3 regions of the Sorangium sp. So ce426 genome follow, and region 2 is predicted to be linked to each of the others. Evidence: predicted binding sites of a transcription regulator. Region 2 holds the regulator's gene; each other region holds the start of a gene.

Evidence for each region. Region 2 encodes HrcA, which represses chaperone genes, less so after heat shock. Its sites were predicted from a motif close to GNTAGCACTCNCCNNNGGNGAGTGCTANC; they were not measured.
Region 1: a site for HrcA is predicted at 4,267-4,295, ahead of groES (co-chaperone GroES). Genes of this name have one in related genera too.
Region 3: a site for HrcA is predicted at 4,962-4,990, ahead of groES (co-chaperone GroES). Genes of this name have one in related genera too.

What each region holds. Positions count from the first base shown of each region.
Region 1 covers NZ_CP150341.1:4,021,321-4,031,058, reverse strand. The annotation lists gene WMF44_RS15125 (PP2C family protein-serine/threonine phosphatase) at 1-252, shown strand, start outside; gene WMF44_RS15120 (MBL fold metallo-hydrolase) at 472-1,239, opposite strand; gene WMF44_RS15115 (Crp/Fnr family transcriptional regulator) at 1,244-1,900, opposite strand; gene groL (chaperonin GroEL) at 2,096-3,784, opposite strand; gene groES (co-chaperone GroES) at 3,853-4,149, opposite strand; tRNA gene WMF44_RS15100 (tRNA-Gln) at 4,789-4,862, shown strand; tRNA gene WMF44_RS15095 (tRNA-Glu) at 4,902-4,976, shown strand; gene WMF44_RS15090 (hypothetical protein) at 5,164-6,135, opposite strand; gene WMF44_RS15085 (DNA adenine methylase) at 6,700-7,587, shown strand; gene WMF44_RS15080 (hypothetical protein) at 7,615-7,881, opposite strand; gene WMF44_RS15075 (DUF2339 domain-containing protein) at 8,177-9,738, shown strand, end outside.
Region 2 covers NZ_CP150341.1:11,516-21,253, reverse strand. The annotation lists gene WMF44_RS00070 (ArnT family glycosyltransferase) at 109-2,931, opposite strand; gene WMF44_RS00065 (response regulator transcription factor) at 3,029-4,063, opposite strand; gene WMF44_RS00060 (RluA family pseudouridine synthase) at 4,102-5,172, shown strand; gene hrcA (heat-inducible transcriptional repressor HrcA) at 5,165-6,208, opposite strand; gene WMF44_RS00050 (hypothetical protein) at 6,379-6,504, opposite strand; gene WMF44_RS00045 (hypothetical protein) at 6,574-7,368, shown strand; gene WMF44_RS00040 (hypothetical protein) at 7,439-8,500, shown strand; gene WMF44_RS00035 (Fur family transcriptional regulator) at 8,599-9,111, shown strand; gene WMF44_RS00030 (HAD family hydrolase) at 9,163-9,738, opposite strand, start outside.
Region 3 covers NZ_CP150341.1:8,587,794-8,597,531, reverse strand. The annotation lists gene asnS (asparagine--tRNA ligase) at 1-751, opposite strand, end outside; gene WMF44_RS31930 (PDZ domain-containing protein) at 816-1,655, shown strand; gene WMF44_RS31925 (TrmH family RNA methyltransferase) at 1,671-2,198, shown strand; gene WMF44_RS31920 (GNAT family N-acetyltransferase) at 2,241-2,774, opposite strand; gene groL (chaperonin GroEL) at 2,903-4,531, opposite strand; gene groES (co-chaperone GroES) at 4,565-4,855, opposite strand; gene WMF44_RS31905 (hypothetical protein) at 5,362-5,913, shown strand; gene WMF44_RS31900 (hypothetical protein) at 5,913-6,578, shown strand; gene WMF44_RS31895 (response regulator transcription factor) at 6,734-7,570, shown strand; gene WMF44_RS31890 (hypothetical protein) at 7,906-9,738, shown strand, end outside.

The sequences.
Region 1 (9,738 bases), 4.0 Mb from region 2:
GTGACGGACGAGACGCGGCACGGTGACGTGTACCTCCTCTGCTCGGACGGCCTGTCCGGGCTGGTGAGCGACGATCAGATCCTCGAGCTCGTGATGTCCAGCGGCTCGCTGGACGCTGCGTGCAAGGCGCTCATCGATCGGGCGAACTACTTCGGCGGCACCGACAACATCACGGTCGTCCTCGCCCGCGTCGAAGAGGTGCCCGACGGCAAGCGCCCCTTCAACGACGAGCCCACCCAGGAAAGCCGCTAGCCCGCGCGCCGCGCCGCTCGGTCGCGTCGCGCCCGAGCTCCCGACGCCGCCGCCGCGCAGGCCTCCCCTCCTGGGCCGTTCGCTCTCGCCCGGGGCAGCGAGCGCTCCCCCTCGGGCCGGGCAGCTCGGCGCCACGATCCCGTCGAGCGCAGCGCCACCATCACCCGCGCACGCACGACGCCCCGGGCGCCCCGCGCCGATGCGTCGGCGATGCGGCGGCTACAGGACGAAGTGATCCATGAGCTGAAGGACCTCCAGGTTCAGCCCCTTCAGCGCGGCGCACTCCCGCTCCACCTCGGCCTGGAAGACCGGCTTGATGTGGTAGAGCATCGTCGGAAGATCCCTCGGCGCGCGGAACTTCTGGAGCTCGAGGGCGAGCGTCTGCGGCGTGTGGTGGCCGCTCACCGTCGCGAGGCGCTGCTCCCGGTTGGGGAAGCTGACCTCCATCAGCAGGGCGCGGAGGTCCTGCTGCTGGTTCAGCACCTCCCACAGCCGCTCCGTGGGCCCGGTGTCGCCGCTGTACGCGATCGCGCCGCCGTCGCCTTCGATCACGAACGCCGACGCGTCGATCGTGTGCGTGACGTGGACCGCGCGCACGAGCCGCCCGGCGACCGGCGTGGGGCGCTCCGGCTTGAGCTCGAGGTACTGGATGGTCGGCTGCCCGGCGCTCGGGATCACCGCGAAATCGGGCCAGAGCACGTTGTTGAAGAAGTGCTTCTTGAGCGTGCGCAGCGTCTCGCGCGTGCCCGCGATCACGAGCGGCGGGCACCCGAGCTGACAACGGTTGTCCGCGATCGTGGCCAGGTCGCGGATGTGATCGAGGTGCGCGTGGCTCACCAGGCACGCCTCGAGCCGCGCCTGGTCCTTCACCTCGAGCCCGCTGGTCAGCGAGCCGGCGTCGATCGCGAGGATGTCGTCCACGACGAACGCGCACGTGCGATGCCTGGGGGTCTCCCCGCCGTGGCAGCCGATGACACGCAGCTCCACTGGTTCAGCTCTCTCCGCCGAACTTCTGCGGCATGTCCAGGAACTCGATGAACTCCCGGAACCTGCGCATGTCGGTCACCATGATCGCCGCGGGTGCAGGCGGCCCGTACGAGAGGAGCTTCAGCCGGCGGAGCCGCTTCATCACCTCGTCCACCGTCTCTTGCTCGACGTCGACCTCACGCGCGATGTCCTCGGGGGACGAGCGGACGCGTATGCCTTCGGGCGTCTCCTCCCCGAAGGCCTCGGCGTGGCGCGCGAGCGCCAGCATCACGCGCGCCTTCGGGTCACGGTGCATGAGGATCTCGACGAGCGAGTTCGCCGCGTCGAGCCGCTTCGCCAGCTTCTTGAGGAGGCGGAGCGCTATCTCGACGTCGCGCTGCAGCATGACCCCGAGCTTCCGCGCGTCGATCACGAGGCAGCGGGACGGCTCGCTCACGGTGGCCGTCGCGTTCCGGGGCTTGCCGTTCAAGATCGCCATCTCGCCGACGAACTCGCCGGGCCCGAGCACCGCGAGCACCTTGTCCTCGCCGGCGACCGACTTCGTGATCCGCACGGCGCCCGACTGGATGACGAACATGACGTCGCCGGAGTCCCCCTCACGAAAGAGCACGTCGCCCGGCACGTACTCGCGGCCATAGCGGGCGAACGACGACTCCGACATTGCCCTGGAGTCTAGCGCCCCACGTGACCGCGGGTCAAAAACCCGGGCAAGAGCGCTGGCGCTCACAAAACGCGAAGGGCCCCCCAAGCCAGCATGCTTTGGAGGACCCCTCGGCCCGCTTCGTCGGGGCAGCGCGCTCGGCGGGCCGGCGCCGCGCGGAGGCGGCGGCAGCCCGAGAGCGGCGCGGACAGGCGATCAACCCATGTCGAAGTCGCCCATGCCGCCCATGCCGCCCATGCCGCCCATGCCGCCCATACCCCCCATGCCGCCCATGCCGCCGGGAGCCCCGCCGGCCGCCGCCTTCTCCTTCTTGGGCTTCTCGGCGACGAGGGCCTCGGTCGTGAGCATCAGCGCGGCGACGCTGGCCGCGTTGGAGATCGCGTGCCGCACGACCTTGGCCGGATCGATGACGCCGCCGGCGAGCAGGTCCTCGTACGAGTCGGTCGCGGCGTTGTAGCCGAAGGTCGGCGCGCCCGACCGGACCTTCTCCGCGACCACCGTCCCGTCGACCCCCGCGTTCTGGGCGATCTGGCGGAGCGGCGCCTCCACGGCGCGGCGCACGAGCCGCACGCCGACGTCGCGCTCGTCGTTGAACTTGAGCGACTCCAGCGAGGCGGCCGCCCGGAAGAGGGCCACGCCGCCGCCGACCACGATGCCTTCCTCGACGGCCGCGCGGGTCGCGTGCAGGGCGTCCTCGACGCGCGCCTTCTTCTCCTTCATCTCGACCTCGGTCGCCGCGCCGACCTTCACCACCGCGACGCCGCCGGCGAGCTTCGCGAGCCGCTCCTGGAGCTTCTCGCGATCGTAGTCGCTCGTCGTGTCCGCGATCTGCTTGCGGATCGCCTCGATGCGGCCCTTGATGGCGGTCTTGTCGCCCTGGCCGTCGACGATGACCGTGTTGTCCTTGTCGATCTCGACCCGCTTGGCCGTCCCGAGGTCGCGCAGCGTGGCGCTCTCGAGCTTCTGGCCGAGATCCTCCATGAACGGCGTCGCGCCCGTGAGGATGGCGATGTCCTTCAGCATGTCCTTGCGGCGATCGCCGAAGCCGGGCGCCTTCACGGCGGCGACCTTGATCGTGCCGCGCAGCTTGTTCACGACGAGCGTGGCGAGCGCCTCACCCTCGACGTCCTCGGAGAGGATGAGCAGCTCGCGCCCCTGCTTCACCACCTGCTCGAGCAGCGGCAGGAGGTCGGCCATGGCCGAGATCTTCTTCTCGTGCACGAGGATGAGCGGGTTCGTGAGCACCGCGGTCATCTTCTCGGGGTCGGTCACGAAGTAGGGCGAGAGGTAGCCGCGGTCGAACTGCATGCCGTCGACGGTCTCGAGCTCCGTCGTCATGCGCTTGTTCTCCTCGACCGTGATCACGCCCTCCTTGCCGACCTTCTCCATGGCGTCGGCGAGGATCTGGCCGATCTCCTTGTCGCCGTTGGCGCTGACCGTGGCGACCTGGGCGATCTGGTCCTTGTCCTTGGTCGGCTTGGCGGCCTTCTGCACGGCCTCGATGACCTTCGCGACCGCCGCGTCGATGCCGCGCTTCAGATCCATCGGGTTGTGGCCGGCCTCGACGAGCTTGAGGCCCTCGCCGAAGATCGCCTGCGCCAGCACCGTCGCCGTCGTCGTGCCGTCGCCGGCCTTGTCGCTGGTCTTCGAGGCGACCTCGCGCACCATCTGGGCGCCCATGTTCTCGAGCTTGCCGGCGAGCTCGACCTCCTTGGCGACCGTGACGCCGTCCTTCGTCACGACCGGGGAGCCCCAGCTCTTCTCGATGACGACGTTCCGCCCCTTCGGCCCGAGGGTCACCTTGACCGCATCGGCGAGCGTGTTCACGCCCTTCAGGATCGCGGCGCGGGCGCCGCGGCTAAAAACGATCTGCTTCGCAGCCATCTCTCAATCCCCTCGCGGCCGCGCGGCCGCGTGTACTAACGCTTGCGTTCGGTTGCCTCGGACCTGGTTCAGGAGGCGGACTCGGTCACGGCGAGCACGTCGTCCTCGCGGATGAGCACGTGCTCCTCGCCGTCGAGCTTCACCTCGGTGCCGCTGTACTTGCCGAACAGCACCTTGTCCCCGACCTTCACATCGAGCGGGCGAACCTTGCCGTCCTTCAGGACCTTGCCGTTGCCCACCGCGACGACGCGCCCCTCGATCGGCTTCTCCTTCGCGGCGTCGGGGATGATGATGCCCCCCTTGGTCTTCGTCTCGCTCTCGACGCGCTTGACGACAATCCGATCCTGCAGCGGCCTGATTTTCATGCTGGCTCCCTCGTCCTCGGCTTGTTGACTGACCATCGGCTCGCCGGAGGTCCCGTTCGCCCCCCGCTGGGGCGTTCCGCCCGCGCGACACGAGCTAAGTGCCCGAGATCGCAGTCTCTTGGCACTCTCCTAGGCCGGTGGCTAAACCGCGGCCGAAAGTAAATCAGTCACCCGGCGCGTCAAGGGCACGCAGCAGGGAGCGGCGACTTTTCCGGGGCTCCGGGGCCAAGCGTCCCGAACGGCGAAGCTGAAATGTCTGGAAAAACGACGGCGAGCGTCGCGACATCGTGGAGGCTCCTCAGGGATGAGCCCCCTCTGACAGCGCGGAGACAACCTGGACGGATCATGGAGAGAGCGCGAACGACAGCAGCGCGACGAGCGACGAGCGACGAGCGACGAGCGACGAGCGACGAGCGACGAGAACGGACGGCATGCAACGAGGGCGGAGCGGGTTGAGCGAGGAGTTGGGCAGGGCGAGGCGCCTCGCTCCCCCGCGGAGCGCTCGAAACACGCGAAAGTTGGGCGATTTTTGGCGGCGAGCATTTTTGTTCGGCGGGCCCGATTTTGATCGCTTGACAATCCAGGTAGCCCGAGTAGATTCCGCGGCCCGTGGCGCTGATGAACACGGCGCTGACCCCTTGGGGGATCGTCTAACGGCAGGACGCAAGATTCTGGCTCTTGCTATCAAGGTTCGAATCCTTGTCCCCCAGCCAGGCCGCTCAGCTCTGCTGTCGGTCTTTTCCACAGAACAAGGTCCCATCGTCTAGCGGTTAGGACATCGGCCTCTCACGCCGGTAACGCGGGTTCGATTCCCGCTGGGATCGCCACTTCACCCCAGTCGCCTCGTTTCCTGCTGCTTCCGTCCCATGTCGTGCGTCGAGCACGACGCGAAGCGCAGCGTCATCGACGAGCGCGAGCGCGCAGATTCCGCCGGCGCCTCGCGGGCGAGGCGCCGCCCTGTGTCCTGTGGCTCCTCGGCCAGGACGGCGGCGCTTTCTCCTCGCGCCCGTGCTGTCAGCCTGAGCCGCGGCGGCCGTCCGCCGGCCGCCGGGGCTTCTCGGGGGGCACCGCCGACGCGACGAGGAACCCTTCGGCGCGGTGCGGGGCGAGCCCGCAACGCGCGTTCATGCGCTTGGCGATCTCGTCGCCGGCCCTGACGAGCGCGTAGAACCACCGGATCCCGAAGCGATCGTGCCCTTCCCGGAGCGCCGCCGCCTGCAGGGGGGCCCCGAGCCCCCGCCCGCGGTGGTCCTCGCGCAGCGAGGTGCAGATCGGCATGGCCGTCCACGAGGGCGCCTCGCCCACGTCGGAGATCCAGAGCGGCGGGGCGCCCAGCAGCCCGAGCTGCGCGAGCGCCTCGCGCCCGCCGATCTCGGCAGGCTGCGGCCGCGTCATGACACACAGGGTGGCGCAGCCGATCAGCGCCCCCGCGCCGTCGCGCAGCGCGAGCGTCAAGGAGCGCCCCTCGCCGCCGCGCAGGGTCCACCCCGGGAGCGGCGCGTGGCCGCTCTCGGCCTGAAGCTCCTGGATCGCGCGGATCGACGCCTCGTCGTCGTCCGGCGACACCCTGGACAGGCGCAGACCCGGGGGGAATGTGCGAAACCGGCTGAGCCCCTGCACGGCGGCGCGCACCTCGCCGGCCGGGGCGCCCATCACCGAGAGGTCCTCGTCCACGGAGAGCCCCGCCTGGCGCAGCGACGCGGAGAGCGCAGCGAGCTCCGGCCGGGGGGCGTGCAGGATCACGCGCTCGAAGCAGCGCACGAGCGCCTCGCGCCGCTCCGGCGGCGTCCGCTGGGCGTGCAGCAGGATCAGCGAGCGACCGTCGGTGGTGATGCCGTCCTGCTCGCCGATCCAGTCGCGGGCGGCGTACAGGATCCGCTGAGCACGGTAGTCCGCGGCTTCACCGAAACAACCCGGTCCGTCCGCAGGACCGGGGCCGCGCTGCTGCGGGGCGTCGTCGCGATCGAGGTCGAAGGCAAGCATCATGGCGGCATCCCTCCTGTCGAGAAGCAACGGCGGCTTCCACGCATGGCGGCCCCTCGAGGAGCCACCACCCGGCGCGGGACGCCCGCGCCCAGCGCACGAGCGAGCCCCTGCCGCGCCGCGCAGGTCCACCGGCGAGATGGCCTGACGCGGCGGTGCGCGAATGCGGGAGGACTCCGCTCCACCAGCGGCTGTCCAGCCCGCGTGTCGAGACTTCAACTTATCCCTGCTCGGCGATCGCGCAAGCGGCGACATGCCATGATCCGGGCAGCGCCAGAGCCGGGACACGCACGCTCATGCATGCTTACAAGCAACCGGAATCACTGATGAATCAGGCCAACATCCACCGTCGACCTCAAGGCACATCGCCGCCCGACGGGGCCGCGACATGGACATAGAACGACCTAGCCTGGAGAGACCCATCGCCCCGGGCACCCGGGCGTCGGGGGCGGACCGGCGAGACGCGTCGGACGCGTCGGACGCGTCGGACGAGCGCGCTCGCTCGCAGTGCCTTCGGCGGTTGAGGACGATCGCGCGCCCTGGTAGGTTGGCGTCCAGTATTGCGCGATGACCACCGCCCTTGTCACCGACCCCGACGACGACGCGCCCGTGACGCCCCGCCCGTTCCTCAAATGGGCGGGCGGCAAGGGGCAGCTTCTCCGACAGTTCCAGCCGCTCCTCCCCGCGTCCTACGGGCGCTACTTCGAGCCCTTCATGGGAGGGGCCGCGCTCTTCTTCTGCCTGCAGCCGAAGCGCGCGACGCTGACGGACGTCAACGCCGAGCTCATCGACTGCTACCGGGCGGTGCGCGATCGGGTCGACGAGGTGATCGCCGCGCTGGGCAGCCACACCTACGAGGAGGCGCACTACTACAAGGTTCGTGACGTCGATCCCGCCTCGCTCACGCTGCCCGAGCGCGCCGCGCGGACCATCTTCCTGAACAAGACGGGGTTCAACGGGCTCTACCGGGTCAACAGCGCCGGCCGCTTCAACGTGCCTTTCGGCCGCTACGTCAAGCCGGCCATCTGCAACCCGCCCCAGCTGCGGGCCTGCTCGGCGGCGCTGCAGGGCGTCGAGATCGAGGTCCGCGACTTCGAGCGCGTGCTCGACCACGCCCAGGAAGGCGACTTCGTGTACCTGGACCCGCCGTACTCGCCGGTCTCGTCGACCGCGAACTTCACGTCCTACAGCGCGCGCGGCTTCGGCTTCCACGACCAGGAGCGCCTCGCCGCCCTCTTCGCGGAGCTCGACGGGCGAGGCGTCCAGGTGATGCTCTCGAACTCCGATGTTCCGGAGATCCCGCCGCTCTACAAGCGGTTCAAGATCGACCGCGTCGCGGCGCTCCGGAGCATCAACGCGAAGAGCGACGCCAGAGGCCGCGTGGGGGAGATCGTGATCCGGAACTACGGGGCCAGGCGGAGCCGCAAGGCGGCGCCCGCAGACAAGGCGGGCTGAGCCCGGCGCCGCCGCGCGGCGCGCGGCTCAATCGACGGTCTTCCCCTCGCGCTTCCCCGGATCGGGGGCCGCGCGCTCCTCGGCGTACGCCATCGCCACCTCGATCTCCTCGTGGATCTCGCGCGAGGTGACCTTGTTCCCCGAGGGATCGACGGCCTCCCACACGAAGCCGCGGACCTCACCCGGGCGCTCGGGTATCCAGCGGACCCGCAAGGTCCAGCCGTGCAACTCGGCCGTATAACCACCTTCCTCGTGATCCCGCTGCCATGCAGAGACGGTCGGGTGCTTCACCATCGCGATGTCTCCGCCGCAGAAGGCCGAGAGGACAGAAGAACTGTTCCCGAATGGCCGCGCTCCCCCCCCGAGCAACGCCGCCGTCCGGGAACACGGGGAAGATAGCAGGCGCCCGGCGCGCGGCGATCAGGCAGGCGTGTGTTCCTCATGCGGGTGCACCTTACCCGAATCCCAGCGCGCGCCGAAAGGTCCTCCCCTTCCGATGGGGCCGTCGGCGCGAGCAGCGTGAACAGCACAGGCATCGTCGCGCGGACGGGCGGCGCCTGCGACGCGCACCCCATGCTACGAAGCATGTATGGGGGCAGGCATCGTCGTTTTCTTCGGGCTCGCGCTCGTCGCCTATCTCCTGGTTGCCCCGCTCGTCGCCTTCGTGTTCGCCGTCCGGGCCAACCGGCGCAACGAGGACCTGCTGCTTCGGATCCACGCGCTGGAGCACCGGGTGGCCGAGCTCTCCGGGCAGCGCGGCCGCGCAGCGCTCACCGCAGCGGCGGAGAGCCCGCGAAGCACACACGGCCTGGAGCAAGAGCGGATTGCCCTGGGCGCGATCCCGCCCCCAGCGGCGGCGCAACCCGCGCTCGACGCCGAGGGCGCAGGTGCGCCGCCCGCGCTCGACATCGCGACCGCCGGCGCGCCGCCCGCGCTCGACATCACGACCGCCGGCGCGCCGCCCGAGATCGCGCATCCGACAGCCACCGCGCCCCCGGCGGTCGCGTCCATGGCGGCCGCCGACGCGGCGGCCGCGGCGCCCCCCGCGGTCGGGTTCCCGGATCCCGCTGCTTTTCCGGTGCCTCGCGCGCCTCGCCCCGCGGCGACGCTCGACGCGAGCGCCTTCGGCGCCGGCTCGCCCGCGCGCCGCGAGGCCCCGGAGCGACCCTCCATCGAGGAGCGGCTCGGCCTCACCTGGCTCACCCGCGCAGGCGCGACCACCTTCCTGCTCGGCGCGCTCTTCTTCTTCAAATATGCCTCGGACAACGCCTGGATCGGGCCGCTCGGGCGCGTCGCGATCGGCGCCGCGACCGGCGCCGCGCTCCTCGCCATCGCCGAGGTGCTCCGCGGGCGCGCGCAGCGTCGCTTCGTCCACACGCTCATCGGCCTCGGCCTCTCGGTCCTGATCGCGTCGGTGTGGGCGAGCGCCGCGCTGTACGAGCTCGTCCCGATCCCCGCGGCATTCGCGGCGGACACGGCGCTCCTCCTGCTCGGCGCCGGCCTCGCGCTCCGTCACCGCGGCGAGGCCATCCTGATCCTCAGCCTCGTCGCCGGCTTCCTCAACCCCGTCGTGCTGTCGACGGGGCAGGACCGGCCGCTCGTCCTGTTCGGCTACCTCCTGCTCATGACGAGCGTCGCCCACGCCGTCGCAGCGAGGCTCGGCTTCCGCGTCGCGCCGTGGCTCGCGATCGCAGGCCACACGGCGCTGTTCTGGGGCTGGTACGCCGCGCACTTCGACGCCAGCGCCGCCCCGGCCGGCGGAGACCCGGACGCGGCGCCCTGGCTCGACTCGCCCGCGCAGGCGCTCCCGGGGCCCTACTTCCCGCTCGCCGCGCGCGCGGCGCCCCTCGCGTTCGTCGCGCTCGCCGCGGCGCAGGGCGTCCTGCGCGCGCTGTGGCTGCGCCGCGCGCCCGCCTCGAGCCCCGATCGAAGCGCCGCACCGACCGGCGCCGCACCGACCGGCGCGGCAGCGACCGGCGCGGCAGCGACCGGCGCGGCAGCGACCGGCGTCCTCCGCGTCGCGGCGCGCGCGGACGCCACGGCGACCAGCATCGCCGCGCTCGTGCTCGCCCACGCGGGCGCGGCCGCGCTGCTCTTCGACGCGCCGCGCGCGCTCACGGCCACCGCCATCGCGCTCGCGCTCGCGGCGCT
Region 2 (9,738 bases):
CAGCCTTACCGTCGGACATCGACAGCGCCCTTCCCCGGGCCGGAGCAGGCGTGCAGCGTCACAGCCGGACAGCGCTTGTGAGATGAGCGCCCTCCGGTGCCGTTCGGCTCACTCGAACGTCGCTCGCACCACGAGGAACTTGTTGTTGAGCTCGATGGACGTGAGCTTCTCGAAGATGCGAGGGCTGCCGAGCTCGTTCGACAAGGAGCCCGTGCGTCCATGCTCGGTGACGAAGTAGAAGGTCTTCACGCCCTTCTTCTTCTGCTCGTTGATGTAATCCTGGAACTTCTTGCCGCTCGACACGAAGGCCGCCAGCCGGTTGCCGGCATAGAAGTTCTCGCCCTTCCAGTTCAGCTGGTAAGCGACGAGCGGCCCCGGGATCTGCTGATTCGCGCGCACGTAGGCGAGCAACGTCTCGCGTTGCCCCCAGTGAGGCGACGTCCGCACGAAGTACACGTCAATGCCCCACGCCGTGAACACGACGGCGAGCGAGAGGAGCGCGTAGACGACCAGGCGGCGCCAGCGCGCGACCATCAGCAGCAAGCACAGGGCAGCCGCGGCGGCGGTGAAGGCCCACAGGGTCGCGGAGAAGTCGAGCGACTGCGGCCAGGGGCGCTTGTAATTGTACGTGAACAGGTGCAGCAGCCTGGCCTGGCTCGGCTGTCCCTCGCGCACCATCGCGAGATCGCGCCCGACGAGGAACACGAGCAGCGCAGCGCCGAGCGCGACGGCGCCGAGCATCGCGCGCTCGTAGCTGACCACCGCGGCGGAGCGCGCCGACAGCGCCGGCGAGGAGGCGCCGATCGAGCGGCGCGCGAGCCCTCCCGCGCGGCCGTCGAGGCGCAGCATGTCGTCGAGCAGGATCCCCGTGAGCATCGCCGCCGGCGGGACGGCCGGCAGGATGTAGTGATGGAACTTCGTCAGCATCAGCGAGAACAGCGCGAAGCCGAAGAGGAACCACATCGCCAGGAACACCGAGGCGTCGCCCTGGCGGACGTCGGCCGAGCCGCGCTCCCCGGGCGCGGCCCCCTCGCGCCGCCTGAGCCACCACACGAGCGACGCGGGCACGAGCCCGGTCCACGGGAACATCGCGTAGCCGAGCTGCCACACGTAATAGCGGAAGCTCACGTCGTCGCCCTCGTTCGTGTCGTGGACGTGGGTGAAGGCGCGCTTGAACATGTCGTGGAACAGGAGCCTGTCGGTGAACGGCTGGCCGTGCCGCGCGTACATCGCGACGAACCAGGGCAACGCGACGCACGCGAGCACGAGCAGCCCGACGGGGATCTCCATCTTGAGCACGTCGCGGTACCGGCGGGAGACGACGACGTAGCCGAGCGCGCAGAGCACCGGGAGCCCGAAGCCCGCCGGGCCCTTGGCCATCGTGGACAGGGCAGCGAAGAACCACGCCGAGAGGAAGAGGAGCCGCTGGACGCGCCGCTCGCCCCAGCTGGCGTACAGGACGATCCCGAGCGTCTGCGCCCAGACGAGCGCCTGGAGCGCAGGCTGAAGGCCGGGGAGCACGGGCAGCACCGACCGGCAGGCCTCGTTGCCAGGGAGACCGCAGTTTCCCGGTGAGCCCGAGCTGAAGACGTCGCCGCGGAAGTGGAGGCCGAAGGGCGAAAGGCCGATCTCGACGTGACGCGACAGCAGGTAGAGGATCTGCGGCAGCGCGCAGGCGAGGATCGCCCCGAGCACGAGGTGATAGGCCGAGAGGCCCACCTTGAGCGGGCCGAGATCCACCTCGTAGACGCGCGCCTCCTCCGCGTCGTCGGTGTGGATGCCGAGCAGCAGGAGCGCCATCGCCGCGGCCATCGTCGCGACGAACGGCATGTCGGTCATGGTCTGGTGGGAGACCAGGAACCACTGCGGCATCGTGGCGAGGACGAGCCCCGCGAGCAGCCCCGCGCGGCGGCTGAAGATCCGCGAGACGGCCTTGTAGAGGAGATAGACGGCGATGAGCGTCAGCGCGAAGACGGGGAGCCTGACGGCCCACTCGGGCCACGGGGCGCGCCCCTCGGCCGCCGCCGAGAGCATCTCGCCCGAGCGGTAGCGGACGCCGAACGCGGCCATCGCGAGCGCCTGCATCCAGAAGTCGAGCACCGGCTTCGACCAGAACCAGCCGTCCTGCGCCCACCAGAGCGAGATCCAGTCGTTCCTGGCCAGGATCTCGCGCGCGACCTCGCCGTAGTGCGTCTCCCAGGGATCGGTGAGCGAGTGGCTCCCGAGCATGGGCAGGTAGAGCAGCGTGACGACGGCGACGAGCCAGAAGCCGTGCCGCCGGCCGAGGGGGCGCGGAGCTCCCGCCTTGTCGACGCGGCAGGGGCCGAGGCGCTCGCCGAACCGGAACGCGCCGATGACCGCCGTGAGAAACGCGGCAGGGACGGCGACGGCGGGCACCGCCAGCGAGAGCAGCGTCGGCGCGCCGTCCGACGAGGGTGGGCTCGGCGAGAAGAAGCCCGCGACGCTCAGCGTGATCAGGACGAAGAGCGCGACGAGCCCACCCCCGAGCAGCGCGAGCGGGCCGAGGAGGTCGCGGATCCCGACGCGCGTGGCGACGCGCTCGGGGGGATCGTCGAACGTGCCGAGCAGATCGAGCAGGCCGATCGCCGCGATGGCGACGCCGAGCGCGCCGATCGGGACACCCCAGCGCAGCTGAGGCGCGAGCGCCATCACGACGAACGTGAGGAGGGCGCCCGCGGCGGACACGGCAGCGCCACGCCAGCGGAGCGGGTTGCCCTGCGGCACGAGGCGAGCCTCCTCGGCGTCGGCCGCGGCCCCGGCCATCCCGACCATGCCGTCGCTCTCTGCCAACCCGTCACCGGCGGAAGGCGCGCGTGGCTCAGGAGCGCTTGAGCTCTCCAGATCGCCCGCGGCCGTCCCGTCGCGGGCGTCCGCGGGCGCACCGCTGCGTTTGTCGTGTGTGTCGTTCATGGCTGCGCCGACCGCGGAGCGAGGCGCGGCCCTGGCGTAGCAACTTCAGGTCGCCGGACAAAGCAGCCACGGCCAGGCAGGGGCCGCGGTGGGCGGCCTACTTCGTCAGGCGCGCGATCTCTTCCTTGATGATCGTCTCGGCGAGCACCGGCACGACCTCCCACACGACGCGCTCCACGACGTCGCGGGACAGCGCCATCACGGCCTCCACCTGCTCGGAGGTGAGGCCGAGGCCCTCGAGCTTGCTCGCCATCTGGCCGTTGACCTGCGCGGAGGCGGTCGCGGCGACGGCGGCAGGCCCCGTCGCGGTCTTCGGCACGCCGGACACCGGCGTCGGCGAGAAGGCCATCGTCGTCGTGACCGGCACGTTCGCCGAGCCGCCCGGCGCCGTCTTGACCGAGGCCTGGGCCGGCGCAGCGCTCGTGGCCGGCGCGTTGGGCGTGTAGATGAGGGTCTTCGCGCGCTGGAGCGGGCTCGCTGCCGCCTGCTGCGCGGCGGCCGCCTGCTGCGCGGCGGCCGCGGGCTGCGCGGCGGCCGCGGGCTGCGCCGCAGGAGAGCGCGCGGGCGCGGACGCCGCGGCGGCAGGGGCCGCAGCGGCGGCGGCGGGCTTCGCTTCGCCGCGCGACGCCAGCAGCTTCTTGACCTTGTCGATCATCTGCTGGGTGTCGAACGGCTTGTCCATGTGATCGTCCGCTTGCGCGCCCGATCCCTTCGCGGGGTCGAACGGGTTCTGCTTGGACGACAGGATCAGGACGGGCGTCGCCGGTGAGGCCTGCTTGATCGCCTTGCACAGCTCGTAGCCGTTCTTCGGCTCGAGCGTGACGTCGGCGATCACCAGGTCGGGTTTATCGCTCTTGAGCTTCTGCAGCGCAGCGTCGGCGCTGCTCGCCGTCACGACGCGGAAATCCTGACCCGCAAAGGTGATTTCGAGCACTTTGCGCATGGTCACGCTGTCGTCTACGGCGAGAAGGGTGCTGGCCACGAACGGGTCTCCTCTCAGATGGCGAGAAAGCGATGACGGCTCTGGATATCTTCGGCCCCCGTCGCGCGATGTGTCAACATTCGCGGTGTAATTCGCCCCCGCGGGCCCCGCGGAGGCGCGTTTTTCCGCGCCGGTAGAGCCCGGTCCCACGCTGGTGGGCGGAGCCGAGGCGCCCCGGTGAGCTCTACATGCGTCCGCTCCGACCCGCCACTCCGCCGAGCCACGAAGACAAATCCGCCGAAACGACCGGCGTCCACCCGGCCGCCCAGGTGCGGCCTCCGCAGGATGGCCGCTGGACGGTGCCCGCCGAGCTGGATCGGCGCCCGCTGGACGGGGCCGTCCGTGCGCTGGCCGAGGTCTCGTGGTCCGACGCGCGCCGGTTGATCGAGACCGGCAAGGTGCTGGTCGGGAGCGCGGTGGCGACGAGCGCCCGCCGGCGGGTGCTCGGCGGGGAGCTGATCGAGGTCCGCCTGCACGCGCCGAGGCCCGAGACGGTGCGGCGGCGCAAGCTCGAGGGCGAGCTCGTGGTCTACGCGGACGCGAGCGTCGTCGTGGTGAACAAGCCCGCCGGGGTGAGCACCATCCCGTACGGCGACGAGGCCCCCGCGGAGCAGGCCGCGACCCTCGACGCGCTGGTGCGCGAGGTGCTGGCCAGGCGCGACCGCCTGCGCGGGCGCGCGCCGCTCGGCGTTGTGCAGCGCCTCGACAAGGGGACGAGCGGGCTGCTGGTCTTCGCGCGGACGCTCGCCGCGAAGAAGCACCTCGCGCAGCAGCTCCGCGTCCGCGCGATGCACCGGCAGTACCTGGCGCTCGCGCACGGCGCCGTCCCGCGCGGCACCTACCGCAGCTACCTCGTCGAGGATCGGGGCGACGGGCTGCGCGGCTCGGCGCGAGACGGGCGGCGCGAGGGGCAGCTCGCGGTGACGCACGTGGAGCCGATCGAGGTGCTCCGAGGGCCGCCGGAGGGGGCCGGCGCCGGGGGCGTGACGCTCGTCGCGTGCCGGCTCGAGACGGGACGCACGCACCAGATCCGCATCCACCTCGCGGAGGCCGGGCACCCGCTCGTCGGCGAGACCGTCTACGTGCGGAATTACCGAGGCACGAGGGTCCCGGCCGCGCGGCTGATGCTCCACGCGGCCGAGCTCGGCTTCGACCACCCGGCCGACGACCGGCCGATGCGCTTCCAGGCGCCGCCGCCCCCGGACTTCGACGACGTGCTCGAGCGGCTCCGCGCGCCGCAGCGGAAGGGCGCTACTTGACCTTGCCGCGGACCTCGGTCATCGCCGCGGCCGTGGCGTCGACGAGCGGCATGACCTTCGCGTAGTCCATCCGCGTCGGGCCGAGCACGCCCACGGTCCCGGCGACGCGGCCGTTCTCCATGTACGGCGCGGCGACGAGGCTGAGCTGGCCTCCGCCAAGGTCGCCCGCCTCGCTGCCGACGAACACGGTGACCTCGCCCGCGCCGGCGGCGAGCGTCCGGTCGAGCAGATCGACGAGCTCCTCGCGCTCCTCGAGCGCCTTCATCAGCTTCTTGAGCCGGTCGACGTCGGCGTACTCGGGCAGATCGATCAGGCGGTTCTGCCCCTCGATGACGACCTCGCTCCGCGGGGTCACGTCGGCCGTCGCCTTGCTGCCGAGCTCGAAGGCGCGGCGCCTCAGCGCGTCGATCTGGAGGCGCTCGTCCGCGAGGCGGCGGGCGAACAGGTCCCGGATCTCGCCCAGGGTGCGCCCCTCGATGACGTCGGTGAGCAGGTTGTGGATCCGGGTGAGCTCGCCCTCGTTGATCGTCTCGTCGGCCGAGATGAAGCGGTTCGCGACCGAGCCGTCGGCGAAGACGAGCACCGCGAGCAGCTGCCCGGGCTTGGTCGGGATGAAGCGCAGCTGGGCGAGGGCGCGGAGCTCCGCCCGCGGCGCCGCGACGACCGCCGCGGCGCCGGACAGCTCCGAGAGGTAGCGCCCGGTCTCGCGGAGCGGATCGTTCGCCCCCGCGTAGATCTCGGTGAACCTGGCGCTCAGCTCGGCCTGCTGCTCGGGCGACAGCGACCGGAGCTCGACGAGCGCGTCGATGAACAGCCGGAGCGCGCGGTCGGTCGGGATCCGCCCGGCAGAGGTGTGCGGCTGGTGGAGGTACCCGGCCTCCTCGAGGTCGGCGAGCACGTTGCGGATCGACGCAGCCGAGAGATCCAGCCCGTACTTCCGGGCGAGCGTCCTGCTGCCAACTGGGTCGCCCGTTGCAATGAACTCGGTGACCGCGGCGAAAAGGATCTTTCGAGCTCGGTTGGAAAGATCACCCATGTCAGTTGCATGCAGCGTACAAGCGCGCCGCCGTGGCTACCTGGACAGGGACCGCCCGGACCGGGAAGCCATGCGGGCCGGACCTTCGCTCCCGTACGTCAAGCTGCGCGTGCGGGCGCTTGACCCACGGACACGCATGCGACCCATTTTGAGGGGATCGCGCGGCCCGGTCAAATGTCGCGGTAGGATCGGGCAGCAGCCACCCCGCGCACGGGGGGCCCCGCTCCGCCGGATGGCGGCGCGGCCGGCCACTCGGCCACCTCGATCATCTCGATCACCTCGATCACCTCGATCACGTGCACGTGATCACTTGGCCCCCCGAGAGGGTCGGCCTGCCTTGCTTCGCACGAGGATGTACCGCAACGATGCCGCCTGCACGCCACGCCGCCGCTGCCTGCGCGCTCGCCCTCGCGCTCGGCCCCCTCGCCGCCGCGCCGAGCGCGCAGGGCAAGCCGAAGGTCAGGTACCACCAGGACTGGGCGAAGCACCCGTCGGCGCGCTACGCGGCCATGAGCGCGGAGCAATGCCGTGCGGCGCTCACGCAGCGGAAGATCGCGTTCCAGCCGGTGCAGCGCGCGCCGGGCGTGCTCGCTCCGGTGCGGTTGATGCAGGGGGTCGGCGGGGTCCTCTACCGGACGGCGCTGCCGGCCCATCAACGCGCGGGAAACCCGCACGACGTCTTCGACTGCCGCCTCGCGCTCGCGCTCTCGGACTTCAGCCGGATCCTCCGCGCGCACGACATCGACGAGGTGCTGATGTTCTCGGCCTGGCGGCCTCCGGCCAGGATGTGGCCCGAGGGCAGGCTCGCCACGAGGCACCCCGGCGGGCTCGCGATCGACCCCTACAGGTTCATCAAGGAGCGCGTCGGCGGCGGGTTCGCGGAGGACTGGCTCGAGGTGGAGCGCGACTTCGTCGGCAGGCGCGGCGCGCCGGTCTGCGGCGAGGGCGCCGGCCCGACCGGGCGGCCCCGCCGGGCCGGCAAGGGGGCGGGCAGCGGCCCTCCAGCGGACGCGGCGGCGCGAGAGCTGCGATCCATCGTGTGCGAGGCCCTGGACCAGCACATCTTCACGTCGATCCTCACGCCCAACTACGACCGGGCGCACAAAAATCACCTGCATCTCGAGGTGACCCCCGGCGTCCAATGGCATCTCGTGCGCTGATCCGGGAGGGGCCGTCCCCCCGCGCGCAAACCCGCTCTCCCTCCGAGGTCGACCCGCTATGTTAGCCCGCGTGCCCGCACGAAGACCCCCGCTCTCCCGCGCGTCCGCCGCGCTGGCGCTCGCCGCTGTCGCGCTGTCGTTCACGTTCGTCGGCTGCCCCTGCGTCAGCGGCCCCGTGAACGCGAGCCCCGCCCTCCGCTGGTTTCTGTTCTCGAACTTCGGCGCCAGCAAGATCTGCCCCGAGATGCTGAAGAGCGGGGTCTCGCTGCGCCTGCAGGACCGATCGGCGTCCATGGGGCGGTTCTTCCCGATGCAGTGCTCGTACGACGTCAACGACGCGGCCCAGACGATCACCGTCCACATCGCCGGCACGGGCTACGGCTACATGCAGCCGGCCAAGCGGGTGGGCTTCTCGCTCACGACGTCCGTCGAGTACCGGCCCGACTTCCAGATCGCGGACGACAACGTCTACGTGTGGGGACGGCTGAACCGGATCGTGCAAGGCCCGAGCTTCCAGCTGGGCTACGTCGAGAACCCGGTCATCGACGTGATGGCCAACGTCCCGCCGTTCGGAGGGCTCGCCAACCTGCTCGGCAACCAGATCGTCGCTGGCGAGCTGACCCGCGGGTTCACCGTCCTCTACAACGAGGAGACAGGGAAGGACTTCACGCTGGGGATCCTCATGCCGCCCCAGCGACCGCACCACCCGTTCGAGGCGGAGGACGAGGAGCGGTACACGTTCGCAAACGAGACCGTCGAGGTGTACGCGAACCAGCGCGACTACCTCGGGCCGTTCGAGATCGCCGACCCGGACCAGGCGCTCTACCTCAAGGTCAGCGCGCAGGGCGCGCCCGTGGACCTCATGATCGTCGACAAACCCACCGGCGACGCGTGGCGCGAGGCGTACCAGACCGGCAAGCCGCTCGGACCCCCGCCAGGCCCGGTGCAGGCAGGCGGCCCTCTCCAGCCCGGGATCATCGAGACCCGCCGGTACGCGCTGCGCCCGGGCCTCTACTACGTCGTCATCGACAACACGGCGGCGGCCGGCCTGGTCGCGCCTCCCATCACGCTGCTCAGCCCCCTCGGAGGTTCGGCGGCCCAGATCAGCTACATGGCGCAGGTCGGCGAGTAGCGCCGACGGGCGGGGCACAGGCAGCGTCGGCGAGGTCGCGCCACGTGGGCTCGGTCACCGGCCTTGACGCGGTTCGCCGCGAACGGGATAAACTTGCCATGGCCGTCATGGAGAGAGAGGGGAGCGGCGCCAGCCACGTGGACCAGATTGCCCTCGACCGGCTCCGCGCTCGCCTCCAGGCGTACATGGCGAAGAAGGGGCTGAGATCGACCGCGCAGCGCCGGCTGATCGTCGACACGTTCTTCTCCGGCGCCCCGCACATGACCATCGAGGACCTGCTCGCGGAGGTGCGCGCGCACGACCGAGGCATCGGGTACGCGACGGTGTACCGCACGCTCAAGCTGCTCGCGGAGTGCGGCGTCGCCTCCGAGCGCCGGTTCGGGGACGGCCTGAGCCGCTACGAGCTGGCGGACGACGCCAGCGCGCACCACGACCACCTGATCTGCGTCAACTGCGGGAAGATCATCGAGTTCGAGGAGCCGCGGATCGAGGCGCTCCAGGAAGAGATCGCCGCGAAGTACGGCTTCGAGGTGACCTGGCACAAGCACGAGATGTACGGCGTCTGCGCGGACTGCCGCGACGCCAAGGACACGACGCCCGACGTCTCGTAGCCCGCCCCGGCGCGGCGAGGAGCCCCGCGCCGGCGAGAGCGCGCCCGGCGCTCAGCTCTTCGCGTCGAGCGCGCGGGCGTGGACGACGGCCATGACGCCGCCGAGCAGCGAGGCGATGGGCGCGTAGGCCGGCGGGAGCACGAACGCGGCGATGACCGCGGCGCCGACGAGCGCCGGGGCGACGCTGAGCGCGAGCCCGACGCGCGCCTCGAGGCGCGTGCGGTGCGCGAGCGCGAGGGAGAGCGCGGCGTCGCGGACGTCGTCCGACGCGAGGACCGTGGAGAAGTCGGCGGGCGCCGAGCCGGCGGCGCCGAGCGCCACGGAGACGTCCGCGGCGCCGAGCGCGGCGTCGTCGACGCCCGCGTGGCCGAGGACGGCGACGCTCGTGCCCGCGTCGATCAGGCGACGCACCTCCGTGCCGCGATCCGCGGGGAGGATCTCGGGGCGGATGTGATCGATGTCGAGCGAGCGGCCGATCGCCTCGCACGTCTCGCGCGCGTCGCCCGACATCAGCACGGGCTCGATCTGCGCGTCGAGCAGGTGCTGGATGGCGGCCCGCGCCCCGGGGCGCAGCCCGTCCTGCAGGCCGATGATGCCGACGAGGCGAGCGCCGACAGCGACGAGGAC
Region 3 (9,738 bases), 4.6 Mb from region 2:
CGATGAAGCAGAGGAAGTCTTCCGCGAGGTCCATGTCGCCCGCGAGGTCCATGAACGCCACCTCGGGCTCGACCATCCAGAACTCGGCCAGGTGGCGTCGGGTCTTCGACTTTTCCGCGCGGAACGTGGGCCCGAAGCAGTACGCCTTCCCGAACGCTGCCGCCGCCGCCTCCATGTAAAGCTGCCCCGACTGGGTGAGGTACGCCTTCTCGCCGTGGTAGTCGGTCTGGAACAGCGTGCTCGTCCCCTCGCACGCGTTCGGCGTGAAGACCGGCGCATCGACGAGCGTGAACCCGCGCCCGTCGAAGAAGTCGCGGATGGCCTGGATGATGGTGTGACGAACGCGCAAGATCGCGTGCTGCCGCTTCGATCGCAGCCAGAGGTGGCGGTGATCCATGAGGAAGTCGGTCCCGTGCTCCTTCGGGGAGATCGGGTACTCGCCGGCGGTGGGGCCGAGCACGCGGAAGCCGGACGCGGCGATCTCGTAGACCCCGGCGCGCTTCGGGTGCGCCTTCACCTCGCCGACGACGTCGATCACGCTCTCCTGGGTGACCTTGTCGGCGGCCGCGAAGACCTCGTCGCCGACGTCGCTCTTGGCCATCACGCACTGGACGGTGCCGAAGCCGTCGCGCAGCTCGAGGAAGTGGAGCTTGCCGCTCGATCGCTTGTTGTAGAGCCATCCGCGGAGCACGACAGTGCTGCCGACGTGCGCGCTGAGGTCGCTGGTAGCAATGACGGGCTGATCCTGCATGGGCGCCCGAAATAGCACGGTTTAGTTGCGGCTGACGCCGGCTCCGGCCAAAAATGGCGCCATCTTGGTCCTCCAACGGCATCGCGCGCTCTCGCTCTGCTTGCCCGCGTTCCTCCTGCTGCTCGCCGGAGGTGGCACGCCGCTCGCCGCGGGCGGCTGCTCGGCGCTCTATCCCGAGCTCTCGGCCCGCCTGCACGAGCCTCCTTCAGACCAGGAGCTGCATCCTCCGCCGCCCGAGAACGTCCGATGGCTGCGGGTCGTCCGGGCGAGAATCCCGGAGCGCACTCGGGACGGCCGAGCCTGGGATTCCGGCGCCGGTGACCTCCCGGACCCCTATGTCCGCGTCTTCGTCAACGGCGCGGAGATCTTTCGGACGGCGGAGCAAGCGAACACGCTCGAGCCGACCTGGCCCGAAGGACCCAGCGGGAACTTCGAGATCATGCCCGAGGACCGGCTCCGGGTGGAGGTCTGGGAAGCGGATCCGCTCATCGACAAGCCGATCGGGGTGCGCGACATCGGCCGTCCGAGCGATACACACCGAGCCGCAGGGGAGATCGAGATCCAGCTCGACGCGGGCGGCTCGCTCACGCTCGCGTTCCAGCCGGCGCACGCCAGGTTCGGCCTCGGGCTCTGGTACCAGCTGCATTCCGGCTCGGCATTCATCTCGCGGACGATGGAGGGCGGGCCTGCAGAGCGCGCCGGGCTCCGCAAGGACGACGAGGTGCTGGAGATCGCCGGGCAGCCAGTGCGGCGCATGTCCGTCGCGGCGATCCGGGGCGCGCTCGACGCCGTGCCGCGCGCCGGGCTCGTGCTCCTGGTCAAGCACGCCACGGGCACGACCGAGCGGATCAGGGTCCACGAGGGGCCCATCTATCCGCTGTTCGATCGCTTCGCCGCCGAGTAGGGGAGCCAGCGCGCCGTGAAGATCCCGCCCTTCGGGCTCACCACCCGGGAGATCCGCGAAGAGCTCGCCCCCTTGCGGAACGACTTCTCCGTCGCCGTCTGCCGCGCGAAGAACCCCTTCAACATCGGCGCCATCATCCGCGTCGCGCACTCGTTCCTTGTGCGGGAGATCTTCCTGATCGGGACCGAGCCCTACTACGAGCGCGCTTCGATGGGCATGCAGAAGTACGAGACCATCGTCGAGTGCCCCGACGAGGCGAGCTTCCTCGAAGCGGCGCGCGGCCGCCCGCTCATCGGCGTGGAGCGCGATCACGCGCGGCGCACCTTCTGGGAGGCGCCGTTCCCCCGCGGGCTCGTGTTCCTCTTCGGCAGCGAGGATGACGGGCTGCCGCAGGCGCTGCTCGACGCGTGCGAGGACGTGATCGCGATCCCCATGTACGGGATCAACCACTCGTACCCGGTGGCGATCGCGGCGGGCATGACCCTGTGCGAGTGGGCTCGGCGGCGCGATCCGCGCGGCGGCGTGAGCCGCGCAGGAGGGTGAGCGGCGCCGAGGCGGGCCGCCGTCCACGGGGACGGAGGGGCGCTACTCGGGGTAGCGCTCGAAGACGAGGAGCTCGCCCAGGAGGTCGTGATCGAGCGTTCCAGCAGGGCGCATCCCGAGCTTCTCGATCACCCGGAGCGACGCGCGGTGCCAGGCCGGCGTGGTCGCGATGACGCGCCTCACGCCCGGCTGCTGCAGCGTCCAGTGCAGGACGGCGCGCGACCCCTCCGTCGCGTAGCCTTGGCCCTGGGACTTGCCCTCGACGCCGTAGCCGATCTCCACCGTGCCGGTCGCGTCGGGCCGGCCGTTCAGCACCACGCTGCCGACGACGACGCGCTCCTCCTGCCCGCGCGTCACCATCAGCCGCGTGCCCCACAGGAACGCCTCTGGATCGTCGCGCAGCCGGTCGAGCGGCGAGCTGAAGGCGCGCTCGACGAGCGCGCGCCCGGGCCAGGCGCCAGGGAAGCGCGCGCCGGACAGGGCCTCGGCCTCGGCGCGATCTCCGCGGATGACCGCCTCGAGCAGGGGCAGCGAGACCGGGGTGAGCGCCAGGCGCTCGGTAGTCAGGGTGCTCATCGCGAACCTGCGCCGGATCAGATCATGCGCCGCGGCCCGCCGGAAGTCGAAATGGCGAAGGGCCGACTTCCTGAGGAGGAAGTCGGCCCTCGCCCGCCGGGCTTAGCGGTCAGCGCGGCGCGCCGCGATCAGAAGTCGTGGCCGTGGCCCGCGTGGGCGCCACCAGCCGCCGCCTTCTCCTCCTTCGGCCGCTCAGCGATGAGCGCCTCGGTGGTGAGCATCAGGCTGGCGACGCTGGCCGCGTTCTGGAGCGCCGACCGGACGACCTTGACCGGATCGATGACGCCCATCTCGAGCAGGTTGCCGTAGTCGCCCGACGCCGCGTTGTAGCCGTACGAGTCCTTGCCGTCGCGCACCTTCTGCACGACGATCGAGCCCTCTTCCCCGGCGTTGGCCGAGATCTGGCGGAGGGGCTCCTCGATGGCGCGGCGGATGATGTTCACGCCGAACCGCTGCTCGTCGTTGACCTTGAGCTTCTCGAGCGAGCTCTGCGCGCGGATGAGCGCCACGCCGCCGCCCGGGACGATGCCCTCCTCGACGGCCGCGCGGGTCGCGTGGAGCGCGTCCTCGACGCGGGCCTTCTTCTCCTTCATCTCGGTCTCGGTCGCGGCGCCGACCTTGACGACCGCGACGCCGCCCACGAGCTTCGCGAGCCGCTCCTGGAGCTTCTCGCGGTCGTAGTCGCTCGTCGTGTTCTCGATCTGAGCGCGGATCTCCTGCTGCCGGGCCTTGATCTTGTCCTTCTTGCCCTGGCCGCCGACGATCGTGGTGTTGTCCTTGTCGATGAGGACCGTCTTCGCGCGGCCGAGATCGCTGATCGTGACGTTCTCGAGCTTGAGGCCGAGCTCCTCCGCGATCACCTGGCCGTCCGTCAGGGTGGCGATGTCCTTCAGCATCTCCTTGCGGCGGTCACCGAAGCCCGGCGCCTTGACGGCCGCGCAGTGCAGCGTGCCGCGGAGCTTGTTCACGACGAGGGTCGCGAGCGCCTCGCCCTCGACGTCCTCGGCGATGATGAGGAGCTGCTTCTGGCTCTTGGCGATCGCCTCGAGCACCGGGAGCAGGTCCTTCATGTTGGAGATCTTCTTCTCCGAGATGAGGATGTAGCAGTCCTCGAGGTTCGCCTTCATGGCCTCGGGATCGGTCACGAAGTACGGCGAGAGGTAGCCGCGGTCGAACTGCATGCCCTCGACCACGTCGAGGGTCGTGTCGGCGCTCTTGGCCTCCTCGACCGTGATCACGCCCTCCTTGCCGACCTTCTCCATGGCGTCGGCGAGGAGCTTGCCGATCGTCTCGTCGCCGTTCGCGCTGATCGTGCCGACCTGCGCGATCTCCTTCGCGTCCTTGGTCTGCTTGGCGGAGCTGCGGAGGTGCTCGACGATCGCCTCGACCGCCTTGTCGATGCCGCGCTTGATCTCCATCGGGTTGTGCCCGGCCGCGACGAGCTTGGAGCCCTCGCGGTAGATCGCCTGGGCGAGCACCGTCGCGGTGGTCGTCCCGTCGCCGGCGATGTCGCTCGTCTTCGAGGCGACCTCGCGGACCATCTGGGCGCCCATGTTCTCGAAGCGGTTCTCGAGCTCGATCTCCTTGGCGACCGTCACGCCGTCCTTGGTGACCGTCGGCGAGCCGAAGCTCTTCTCGATGACGACGTTGCGCCCCTTCGGGCCGAGGGTGACCTTGACCGCGTCGGCGAGGGCGTTGACCCCCGCGAGGATCATGCTGCGGGCGGACTCGTTGTAGATGATTTCCTTGGCTGCCATGGTGTCTCTCCTAAGTTCCTTCTGTCGCCCGCGTCACTTCTCGATCACGCCGAGGATGTCGTCCTCGCGGAGGATGAGGTGCTCCTCGCCGTCGATCTTGACCTCGGTGCCCGAGTACTTGCCGAAGAGGACGCGATCGCCCTCCTTGACGTCGAGCTTCCGCACGGTACCGTCCTCGGCGACCTTGCCGTTGCCGACGGCGACGACGGTCCCCTCGATCGGCTTCTCTTTCGCGGTGTCGGGAATGTAGAGACCTCCCTTGGTCTTCTCTTCTTCCTTCACGCGCTGAACGATCACGCGGTCCTGGAGCGGTCGAATCTTCATCTTTGCAAGTCCTCCGGGGACGAGCGCCGCGTCCCACGAACGGCGGACCCAGCCGGCGCAACGGAGCGCGCCGGAAGGCCCCCTACGATTGCAGTCTGGGCACTTTGCTAGCACTCACCTGTGGCGAGTGCTAGCGAGCGCGCGGAAGATAGCCACCCCCTGGAGGGTGTCAAGAGTGGTCCCAGGCCGGCACTTTGCGCGTTGGCAGCCAGGCGCGGAGGTGGCTGTAAGTTCTGGAGATCGCAGGGGAAGGTGCGTTGCGCAAGGCTGGGCCCGGCGGAGCCCCTCGGCTAAAATGCCCTTATGAGGGCAAAGCTGCGGCAGCACAGTGACGCGATGCCCTCAGGGCCTCCAGCCCGAGGGAGGCCGTCAGGACGTGTCTGGTTGACCTGAGCGCGCGGTGGCCCGGGTTACGTCGGTATCCAGGGCACCCGCATAAGTGAGGTGCCGCTGTGAGCCAAGCGATCTCTCTCTCCCCGAGCATGACCCGCTATTTCCAGGAGGTTGTGGACGAGGCGCTCCGAGTTCGGAACGTCGCTGCCACCGAGGCGGCGTCGAGCTACCTCGTCGGTCTGCTCTGTGCTTTTGCTCACCCGGACGAGCATGCCGAGTCTGCCTTCAACCAGCCCCTGACCTTTCTTCTGCGCGACGCGCTGGAAGCCTCCGGAGCCGAGCGTTTCCAGCGGCTGCGTAACCTGGGAGACAGCGTGCTCTACGTGGTCGGCTTCTTCGGCGGCCACATCGAGCTGAAGGGGGTCGATCGCGGCTACGTGGTCGGGGTCGGGTCGACCGCCTACCACCATGCGGCCGCTATGCTGCGCCTCAATGCGCGCGTCGGCCAGGGGCCCGATGTTCTTTCGGAGATGGCCGAGAAATTCGAGCGGTTCGTGAGCGTCCTGAACGATGTGGCCGACGGCACGCTCGCGTCGGGGGCTCGGGACGAGCGCTCGGTGCTCCGGCTGTACGAGCGCTGGGTTCGTACGGGATCGAGCCGCCTCGCGGATGAGCTCGGGGCACGAGGGCTCGTGCCGAGCCGTGGTACGGGCGGGCTCAACTGATGCAGGGGGCGACCTTCCCGTCCCGGATCCAGCAGCACCTGGCGCGCACGTATGCGCTCGATGACGCGCCCGCGGTCGACGATTTCATCCGGCTGACGGACGGGAGCGCGCGCGAGGCGCTGCTGATCCGGCACGCCGACGGGGATATCGAGATCGCGCTGCACCTGCCCCGCCGGGCGATCACGCGGGGGCGAGAGCGGACGTTCGACGAGATCTGCCAGATCGTCGAGGGCGTGAGCCACTTCCTCTATGTGGCCGAGCGGGCCCGCAGGGAGCTGCCGGCGACCCAGCTCGAGCTCGAGCTCCAGGCCGAGGTCGACAAATACGTGCTGCTCGTTCATGGCGATCTGGCGGACGAGGTCGAGCCGCCAGGCCCGCCGCTCCGGCGCCGCCACGAGGCGGCCCCACCGGGGGCGGGGCGCTTCGAGCCCGAGCGCGCCGCGCGGATCCGCGCCCATCTCTTCGAGCGGGTCACCTTCATGGATCCACCGGGCACGGAGACCGGTGATCGCTACCGGATCGCGAACGATCTGGCGGCGCGGTTCGCGGGCCGACTCGAGTCCGAGTTTGCCCGCCACGGGCGTCATGCCGAGCTGCTCGCGGCGCTGCGACGCTTCTATGCGGCGGGGCAGACGGAAAAGATCGCCCTCGCGCGCGCCGCGTGAGCGCATCCTCCCGAACGCTCGGGATCGCTCGGGAGGACGGGGACGGGCGGGGACGGGCGGGGACGGGCGGGGACGGTGAAGCGCGCTCGCCGCGGCCGCGCGCTCTCGTTCTCTCTTGACCGGTTCGCGCGCACGTACTCTCATCCGCATCCACGATGCCTTCCGCGAGCACGATGCCGCCCCGTGTGCTGGTGGCCGAAGACGAACCGGCGATGTTGAGCCTCGTTGCGCGTCACCTGAGGAACCTAGGGTTCTCTGTGATCGAGGCTTCCGAGGGTGATGCCGCCTGGGAGCTCGCGCGTGAGCACCAGCCGGATCTGGTGATCCTGGACGTGATGATGCCCGGCATGAGCGGCTGGGAGATCTGCAAGCGGCTGAAGAGCGACACGTCGGACGGACGGCCGTTCGCGAGCACCGGCGTCATCATGCTCACCGGGATCGGCGAGAACCTGAACGAGATGACCTCGCCGCTCTTCGCCGCGGACGCCTGGTTGAACAAGCCGTTCGATTTCGCGGATCTGGACGCGCGGGTGCGCGAGACGCTCGCGCGTTATGCGAAGCAGGTTCCCGATGCGAACGGCGCCAGGGCTCAGGCAAGCGCGGTTGGCGAGGAGCCTGAAGCCGCGGCGCAGCCGCCTTCCAGAGAGCGGGCGACGGGGGCGAAGAAGTCGGCGGCAAACGGTGCCATGGCGAGCACGGCGGCTGCGAAACGATCGGCCGTGACGAAGAAGCCGGCCACCAAGGCGGCGAAGAAGCCGGCCGCGACGAAGAAGCCGGCCACCAAGGCGGCGAAGAAGCCGGTCGCCAAGGCGGCGAAGAAGCCGGCCGCCAAGGCGGCGAAGAAGCCGGTCGCGGCGAAGAAGCCGGCCGCCAAGGCGGCGAAGAAGCCGGTCGCGGCGAAGAAGCCGGCCGCCAAGGCGGCGAAGAAGCCGGTCGCGGCGAAGAAGCCGGCCGCCACGAAGGCGGCGTCCAAGAAGAAGTCGATGAAGTGATCCAATCCGAGGCGGGCGCCGTGCGCGGCGGCCCGTCACCTTGTTCCCACGCAACGTACGCGTGCCGCTGCCGAGCCGGGCGCAGAAGAGCCGTCCGATCAGCGCCCCGAGGGAAGACCCCCACCCACCACCGGCAACGCGCATCCATGCCGGCGGCGCGCTGAGCGCAGAGGCTGCCCTGCACGGGAATCATCAGGGCTCGCCGCGCGTCATTCCCTCGTACGTCGCGCGGAGCCTCCCAGGAACTTTCGGGCGCCTGACCCGTCAGCAGGTACAATGCTGCGACGTTTCCCCTTCGAGGGCCCCCGCGGGGGGCGCCCGGAGCGCTGAGCACCGTGAGCGACTCTCGCACGAAGCAACTGGACCGCATTCGCAGCGCCGCGCTCGCGGTCGAGCTGAGGCTCCGGTTCGGGCGCGCGCTGCGCGCGCTGCCGAGCGCGCTGACCCTCGCGCTCGCGCTCGCCGCCGGGACGCTCGCGGTGCACAAGGCGCTCCCGGCGTACCTCGGCGAGCCGCGCGCGCGCCAGCTGCTCCTCGGCGCGGGGCTGCTCGTGCTGGCCACCCTCGTCGTGGCGATGCTGCGCCGCCTGCCTCCCCGCGCCGGCACCATCGCCCTCGATCGGCACCACGGCCTCCACGACCGGCTGACGATCGCGCTCGCCTTCGACGCGCTGCCCGCAGCGCAGCGCACCCCCCTGATGGAGGCGGCGATCGACGACGCCTGCGAGCACGCCGCAGGGCTGCGCCCCGCTGGCGCCGCGCCGCTCGCGCTCCCTCGCGAGCTCTGGACCTCCGCCGCGGTGGGCCTCGGCGTGCTGGCGGTGGCGCTGCTGGAGGTGCGCACCCCGCGGAAGCAGGCGCCCGTCGCGGCGACCATCGACGCGCTCACCATGTCGCCCGACGACATCGAGCTCTTCAAGGACGCGGCCAAGGCGCTCGATCGGCAGGACCAGGGCCCGGAGATGAAGTCCGCGGTCGAGCGGTTCAACCAGCTCATCGAGGACATCGCCAACAAGCGCCTCGATCGCACCGAGGCGTTCCGCCGCATGGAGGCGCTCGAGCGAGAGCTCCTCAAGGGCGCGGAGGCCGACCTGAAGGCGCTCGAAGAGGCGCTGAAGGAGACGGGGCTCGACCTCAAGAAGAGCGATCTGGCGAAGGGCGTGGGGGAGTCCCTCGAGAAGAAGGATCTCGAGAAGGCGAAGAAGGACCTGAAGGAGCTCGCCGAGAAGCTCCGCGACAAGAAGAAGAAGCTCGACAAGGCCGAGATCGAGCGGCTGCGCAAGGCGCTCGCCGAGGCGGCGTCGCGCCGCAAGGAGGCCCTCGCCGCGGTCAACGAGAAGCGCGCCGAGGCGCGCGAGCAGCTCCTCAAGCAGAAGCAGAAGGCCTCCGCGAACGATCAGCAGAGATCCGAGCAGGAGAGGCTGCTCAAGAAGAAGGAGCGGGAGCTGGAGCGGCTCGACCGCGAGGCCGAGCAGAAGGAGCGGACCGGGCGCCAGCTCGACCGGCTCGATCGCGAGCTCGCCAAGGCCGCCGAGGATCTGATGCGCGACCTCGGGATGTCAGCGGACGATCTCGAGCAGGCGGCCGAGGACATCAACCGGATGCAGCAGGAGGAGATGTCCGAGCAGGAGAAGGAAGAGCTGCGCCAGCGGCTCGAGGAGCTCCGGGAGCTCGTGCGCCAGCAAGGGCAGGGGGGCAAGCAGCGGATGGCCAGGATGCTCCGCTTCGGGAAGCGCGCGCGCGGCAGCCAGGGCGGCGGCGAGGAGCAGCAGGGGCAGGGCCAGCAGGGGCAGGGCGACGGCGAGCAGGAAGGGCAGGAGGGCCAGCAAGGCCAGGGCGGTCAGGGCAAGGGCGGGCAAGGCCAGGGGCAGGAGCTGGTGATCGGGCCCGGCGGCAAGAAGATCCTGATGCCCGGCGGCGGGCAGGGGCAGGGGCAGGAGGGGCAGGGGAGCGGCCAGGGCAACAGCAACGGCGGCAACCAGCCCGGGGGTGACGGCGTCGGCTCCGGCCGCGGCGGCGAGATCGCTGGCAAGCGCACCGACCCGAAGATGGGGACCCAGGACGTCCAGGCGCAGGGGCTCGACACGCAGCAAGGGCCCTCGAACAGCGAGGTGATCCTCAGCGCGGCCGAGCGGGGCTTCAAGGGGACCGGCTACAAGAAGGTCTTC